3 regions of the Oceanobacillus sp. FSL K6-0118 genome follow, and region 2 is predicted to be linked to each of the others. Evidence: riboswitches for the same ligand, from Rfam matches in the RefSeq annotation. Region 2 holds a riboswitch; each other region holds the start of a gene.
What was found. Region 2 has a riboswitch for S-adenosylmethionine ahead of metK (methionine adenosyltransferase). Riboswitches for the same ligand answer to the same signal wherever they lie in the genome.
Positions count from the first base shown of each region.

Region 1: it holds a riboswitch for S-adenosylmethionine, as region 2 does, so the genes downstream of both, MHI02_RS16345 (carboxymuconolactone decarboxylase family protein) here and metK (methionine adenosyltransferase) in region 2, are expected to answer to the same signal.
Region 3: it holds a riboswitch for S-adenosylmethionine, as region 2 does, so the genes downstream of both, MHI02_RS05995 (ATP-binding cassette domain-containing protein) here and metK (methionine adenosyltransferase) in region 2, are expected to answer to the same signal.

Region 1 is NZ_JBBOVR010000001.1:3,215,188-3,217,461, forward strand. It holds gene MHI02_RS16340 (LLM class flavin-dependent oxidoreductase) at 1-485, opposite strand, end outside; gene MHI02_RS16345 (carboxymuconolactone decarboxylase family protein) at 504-1,172, opposite strand; SAM riboswitch class I at 1,329-1,434, opposite strand; gene MHI02_RS16350 (bile acid:sodium symporter family protein) at 1,666-2,274, opposite strand, start outside.
Region 2 is NZ_JBBOVR010000001.1:2,687,918-2,690,191, reverse strand. It holds gene pckA (phosphoenolpyruvate carboxykinase (ATP)) at 1-71, opposite strand, end outside; SAM riboswitch class I at 578-685, shown strand; gene metK (methionine adenosyltransferase) at 1,016-2,212, shown strand.
Region 3 is NZ_JBBOVR010000001.1:1,141,644-1,143,917, reverse strand. It holds gene MHI02_RS06000 (methionine ABC transporter permease MetI) at 1-312, opposite strand, end outside; gene MHI02_RS05995 (ATP-binding cassette domain-containing protein) at 302-1,333, opposite strand; SAM riboswitch class I at 1,496-1,597, opposite strand; gene MHI02_RS05990 (LiaF transmembrane domain-containing protein) at 1,846-2,274, opposite strand, start outside.

The sequences.
Region 1 (2,274 bases), 530 kb from region 2:
CGATCGTAGCGCTGATTTTTCGGGAGACGTCCAGATAATCCTAGATTAATAGCTTCACTTTCCAAATACGAAGTCACTACATTCCACGCTACACGACCTTCTGTTAAATGATCGAGGGTAGATAATTGGCGTGCCAATGCATATGGCTGTGCATATGTGGCTGAAACTGTCGGTGCGAAGCCAATATGCTCCGTGACTTGAGCCATTGCGGAAATAATTAACAATGGGTCATGTGCAGGAAGTTGTACGGCATGACGTACCGCTGCATCATGGCTGTTTCCATAAACCGAATAGGTTCCTAATACATCCGCAATAAAAACCGCATCAAATTTCCCACGTTCTAATACTTTCGCTGTTTCCGTCCAAAACTCTAATCGATTATGTTTCGTTCCTTGATCTTTTTCGTGTTTCCATAATCCAGTAGAATGTGGAGAAGGTGAATTTTGCACAAAACCGTTTAAATGAATCTGTTTCCTTTTACTCAATGCGTATCTCTCCTTTTCTTATTTCTCATCATAAGCATTTAGCGCATTTACACTATGAGCAATTGCAGAACCTGCTTTAAGCGCAACTGCAACGAAAATCGCCTCTGAAATTTCTTCTAAGTCTGCCCCAGCTTTCTTCGCATTTTTGGTATGTACATCAATGCAATATACACAACCTGTTGTATGTGCAGATGCTACTGCAATTAGTTCTTTTTCTTTTACGGATAATTTTCCAGCTTTTATTGCTTTTCCATCAAAATTCACAAAAGCCTGGAACGTTTCTTCGCTTAATGCATTAAATTCTTTCAATCGATTAAAGTAAGATGCTTTATAGAACTCTTCACCTCCACTATTATCAAAAGCGTTCAGTCCATTCACACCATGTGCCAAAGCAGAACCAGCTTTCAGTGCAGTCGCAACAAAAATTGCCTCTGCAACTTCTTCTTTCGAGGAATCATTTTTCTTTGCGTTTCCAACATGTAAATCAATGCAATACGGGCAACCTGTAATATGCGCAACCGCTACTGCAATTAATTCCTTTAATTTAACCGAAAGCTTTCCTTCTGCTAATGCTTGATCATTAAATTTGAAAAAAGTTTCGAAAGCCTCTGGTGCATATTCCTTTAATTCAAAAATCCTCCCGAAATATTCCTTCTTATACAAGCTATCTGTTTTTGTAATTGTCATTCTAAATCTCTCCCTTTACATTTTTTCTTACTAAGAATATAATTTTTCCAATATGTTTAATCGGAATTGTGTTTAAAAATTTTTCCATTTGATTACCCCTCTAAGAAAATGGTAAACAAAAGACCCCTTCTGATGAGAAGAGGTCATATATACCAACCCTCATCGTTCAAGCATCAGCTTGCTGGAATTAGCACCTTATTACTTTAGTAATGGTTGCTGCGGGATCCACGGACCAGGTTCCTACCCCGACTCTTGATAAGGAAAACATATTCAATTAGTAAGAATTAATAACATCTTACATAACCAAAAGGAATCTGTCAACAGGAAATTTTCAGAAAAGGACTTTTTTATCAACAGGGATATTGTCACCAAAAAAATTAGAACCTTTGGCCTAATTCACTATTACCCACAGAAACAATATCTTGGTTGATAGGTCAAACTTTCTTGTATGGTGAAGAATACATACTTCACCATACAAGAGCAGCAAATAAACTTATGCAGTTTTCTTAACACCAGGTTCAGCTTGCTCTTTCTTCCCCCACCAGTTTGCAAGGAGTGGACCTGAGATATTATGCCAAACACTAAAGATTGCACCAGGAACGGCTGCAATTGGCGAGAAATGAGCAAGCCCAAGCGACGCGGCAAGTCCTGAATTTTGCATGCCAACTTCGATAGAAATTGCTTTTTGATCTTTAAAATTAAGTTTGATTGCCTTCGCGAGTAAGTACCCGAACAAATATCCTAAACAATTATGTAGTACGACGACTGCAAAAATGAGAAGTCCTGAAGTCATAATCGATTCTTTATTTACAGCCACAACTGCTGAAGCTACTCCTACAATTCCAATGACTGAAATGAGTGGTAATACTTCCACACTTTTACTGACCTGTTTGCTAAATAGCATCCGGATAACTACACCTAAAACGATTGGTAATAAGACGACTTGGACAATCGACAAGAACATGTCCATGAATGACACGGAAAGCCATTGACTGGCAAACAAATAAGTCAATGACGGAGTTAAAATTGGTGCAAGCAATGTTGATAACGCTGTTACCGTTACGGATAATGCTGTGTTCCCTTTAGCCATAAACGTCATTAC
Region 2 (2,274 bases):
GATAAATTCTCTTTGATGTTTTCATGTTGATGAAGTAAATCTTTCCATAATGTTCTTTCCACCATTTTCATAAAAAAAATCCCCCGCTTTATAATAAATTACTGATGAAGATAATTAGAAAACTTGGCATTCACTATAGGATAGGTTTAGCGAATGCGTTAGTTGCACTTAGCAGATTTATACAGTGGGGCGGGTAATCGGTACCCCAAACGAGAAAGAATCTATACTTTCCTAACTGCTAAAAATTGTACTTTTCATTACATTCGATTATTAGTATAACACATATACAAAAATAATCCATACTATTTATGTTTCAATTTAGTAAAATTTGCTATTTGTTAAATTAACGGAAATAACTACAATATTTCTATCCCACTCAAGCCTCTAAGGAAACAAAGAAGGTAGGTGGGAGATCAACTGCCCGTAAAGATCCGATCAGTGCGACTAACCATCAGTGGAGAATGAAGGAAAACCCCCAATGATGGAAGTATTCTTTATTTGCTTCAACCATCATATGTAGAGGAAAAGTTATTGACATTACTCACACATTTCGTTACGATAACAATGGACGGAAACTATCTTATTCCGAGTTGGCGGAGGGACAGACCCTATGAAGCCCAGCAACCTCACACGCTTGTGAAAAGGTGCTTACCTGAAGCAAGGATCATTCCTTGAACAATAAGAGTGAAAGGACCGAACCCTTTCCTCAATGTAGGATAGGGATTTTTTTGCTTTTAAAGAAGAAACAGTTCCTTTTATCCCACCTAAATGGGCAGTAAGACTCCCTCCTCAAGCTTCTGAAGAACAAAGAAGGTAAGTGGGAGATCAACTACCCGCAAAGGTCCGATAAGTACGACAGTGGGGAATGAAGGAAAATCCCCACTGATGGAAGTCTTCTTTATTATATAAAAAGCAATGGTTTCTTCAATGCTTTTATATATAGAATATACAAAGATCTTTAATCGAAATAATGAAAAGAGTTCCGTAACACCAATTAAAGGAGAGAATGAGCCTTATGGCTGAAAAACGTCGTTTATTCACATCTGAGTCTGTAACAGAAGGGCATCCAGATAAAATGTCAGATCAAATATCAGATGCCATTTTAGATGAAATTATAAAAAATGATCCCAATGCAAGAGTTGCTTGTGAGACTACAGTAACTACTGGTCTTGTTTTAGTAGCTGGTGAAATTACTACTAGTACGTATGTAGATATTCCTGCAATTGTCAGGAAAACGGTGAAAGAGATTGGCTATACAAGAGCTAAATATGGATTTGATGCAGATACCTGCGCTGTCTTAACAGCAATAGATGAACAATCTCCAGATATTGCGATGGGAGTAGATAAAGCGCTAGAAGCACGTGAAGGCAAAATGAGTGACGAAGCAATCGCTGCAATTGGAGCGGGAGACCAAGGATTAATGTTTGGTTTTGCTTGTGACGAGACAGAAGAGCTTATGCCTTTACCAATCTCATTAGCACATAAATTATCTAAACGATTAGCAGATATTCGTAAAGAAAATATAGTAGATTATTTACGTCCAGATGGAAAAACACAAGTAACTGTCGAATATGATGAAAATAATAATCCGGTTCGTATTGACACTATTGTTATTTCTACTCAACATCATCCAGAAGTATCTCAAGAACAGATTGAAAAAGACATGAAAGAACAAGTAATTCTTCCTATAGTGCCTAAAGAATTACTAGATGACCATACGAAATATTTTATAAATCCAACTGGTAGATTCGTTGTTGGGGGACCACAAGGCGATGTTGGTTTAACTGGTCGTAAAATTATAGTAGATACGTATGGCGGATATGCAAGACATGGCGGAGGGGCATTTAGTGGTAAAGATTCCACAAAAGTAGACCGCTCTGCTGCTTATGCAGCCCGTTATGTTGCAAAAAATATTGTTGCAGCAGGACTTGCGAAGTCTTGTGAAGTTCAGTTAGCTTATGCAATTGGTGTAGCGGAACCCGTTTCTATATCTATTGATACATTTGGAACTGGTACAGTACATGAAACTAAATTAGTGGATGCTGTTCGTAAAGTGTTTGATTTAAGGCCTGCAGGGATAATTAATATGTTAGACCTAAGAAAACCAATCTTTAAAAACACAGCGGCATATGGCCATTTTGGTAGAACAGATGTTCAGTTCCCGTGGGAGAAATTGGATAGGGTAGATGAATTAAAGGATTTAATAAAATAAAATAAAGTAACACCATGAAAGCTGCCAGCACGGAGATGTGGCAGTTTTTTTGATTTTATCAC
Region 3 (2,274 bases), 1.5 Mb from region 2:
AGCAATATATGGCCCCGCATAAAAGACAAGTGGAACAATTGCTGCAGCAGTGCCAATAGACGTTCCAACAATCAAGCGAGTAATTGGAATGATTGCTACCAGCAAGATAATGAACGGAATAGAACGGAATATATTAATAATTCCATTTAATACCGCAAAAATTGGTTTGTTTTCAAGTATTTGTCCATTACGAGTTACGAAAAGTGCAATACCCAACGGTAACCCAAGGATGATGGAGAAAATAAAGGATATACCTACCATTTGTACTGTTTCAATTATTGCTTCTATAATTTGTTCGGAATTAACTAGCATGTGATGTCACCTCCCTGAAGCTTATTTCTTTTGCGTGCATGTACGTTAATGCTCGTTTCACCTCAGATTCAGACCCTTGAAATTGAACAATCAAATTTCCAAATGGGATTCCTTGAAGTTCCGTAATACTCCCAAATAAAACATTGACATCTAAATCAAATTTTTTAGCAAGCTGTGATAAAAGGGGCTTACTTGTCGATTGATTGATAAAATTAATTCGGAATATATTTTGTGACCCATTGTTATTATCAATCATGTCTAAAATGGAACTTGGTATTTGATCATTCATGACAGTACTGACAAAGTTCTGCGCTGTTTTTGTTTTAGGCGCTGTAAAGACATCGAATACATTGCCTTCTTCAATAATTTGACCCGCTTCCATGACTGCAACTTTATCGCAAATTTCACGAATAACGGACATTTCATGGGTGATCATTAAAATCGTAATATCATATTCCTCACTGACCTTTTTCAAAAGCTGTAGAATAGAACTTGTTGTCTGCGGATCAAGAGCAGATGTTGCCTCGTCGCAAAGTAAAATGGAAGGCTGAGTTGCCAATGCCCTTGCAATACCGACCCGCTGCTTTTGCCCACCAGAAAGTTGGTCTGGATACATATCTGCTTTATCGGATAAGCCAACAAACTCTAGTAATTCGTGAACTCTTTTCTTCATCTTTTCCTTTGGTACCTTTTCAAGCACAAGTGGCATTGCCACATTTGCATACACAGTTTTGGAGTTTAGTAAATTGAAGTGCTGAAAAACCATCCCTATTTTTTTCTTCACTTTACGGATTTCTTTCTCCGATAAAACAGATAAATCATGACCATCCACAATGACTTTACCTGAAGTTGGACACTCTAAATAATTGACGCAGCGAATAAGTGAGCTTTTACCAGCACCACTATAACCAACAACTCCGTAAATTTCTCCTTTGTTGATTTTTAAGTTTATATTGCTTAAAGCATGAACCTGCTTTCCACCACTATCATAAACCTTCCCAAGATTCTGAAACTCTATCATGTTATTATCCCCTTTCTTGCCTCTATGATGCCTGGCGCCTCCTGATATTAGTCGAATAATGTTTTCATCGTATAAAAATCATAAAATAGAACAAAAAATCCTTCTTCATGGAAGAAGAAGGATTCAGGAGTAATATAAAAAATATTATATGTACTGAAATTCCTCTTATCTTCCAAGCTTTTCGCTTGCTGGAATTGGCACGGTACTTATATGTCCGTTGCCGAGGTATCATCGGGCCAGTCCCTCCGCCTCTCTAGATAAGAACTAATATATTATGAAATTAAAAGATGCCTATCTCCGACATTTGCCAGAATTTGCAAAGTAATTAATATAACAAAAACATTACATTATACTTTACATTCAGAAAATAAAATTGTCAATATCTTCCCTAGAAGATTGTATATTTAGAATATTGTACTACCCCAACAAACTAATGAGAATAATTTACTTAAGAGATCGTACCGTTACTCATTTTAGGTTACCGTATACAAAAGCCAATTATAGACAATCTATTAATTCCTAATTTCCAATCCACCTAGAATCGTAAGGCAGTTAAGTTTTAATACAACAACTTCTTCACTTTCTCCATGTTTTCTTGTACTATCTTCCCATCCACCCAAAATGGGGATACCAGATATTTCAACCTGAACATTTTCTGAAACGATGATGCTTATCCCTCCCAAGATAGAAGTGAAGTCAAGCATAGCTCCCTCTGCAATGACTGCATCACGGAGGTCAATTTCCACACCGCCCATTATTGTCACAACGCTACCACCTTGAAAATTTTTCGATTGACTTTTAATCTCCGCACCTGAAAATAACAAGAATGTGCTTAGTTTATCGCTCGTATGTTTAGTTTTTCCACTTTTAGCCCTGGTAAGTATGATAACGAAACCAATGAAAATGAAAATAAGCGGCCACAAATAAAAAATTAAATGAAG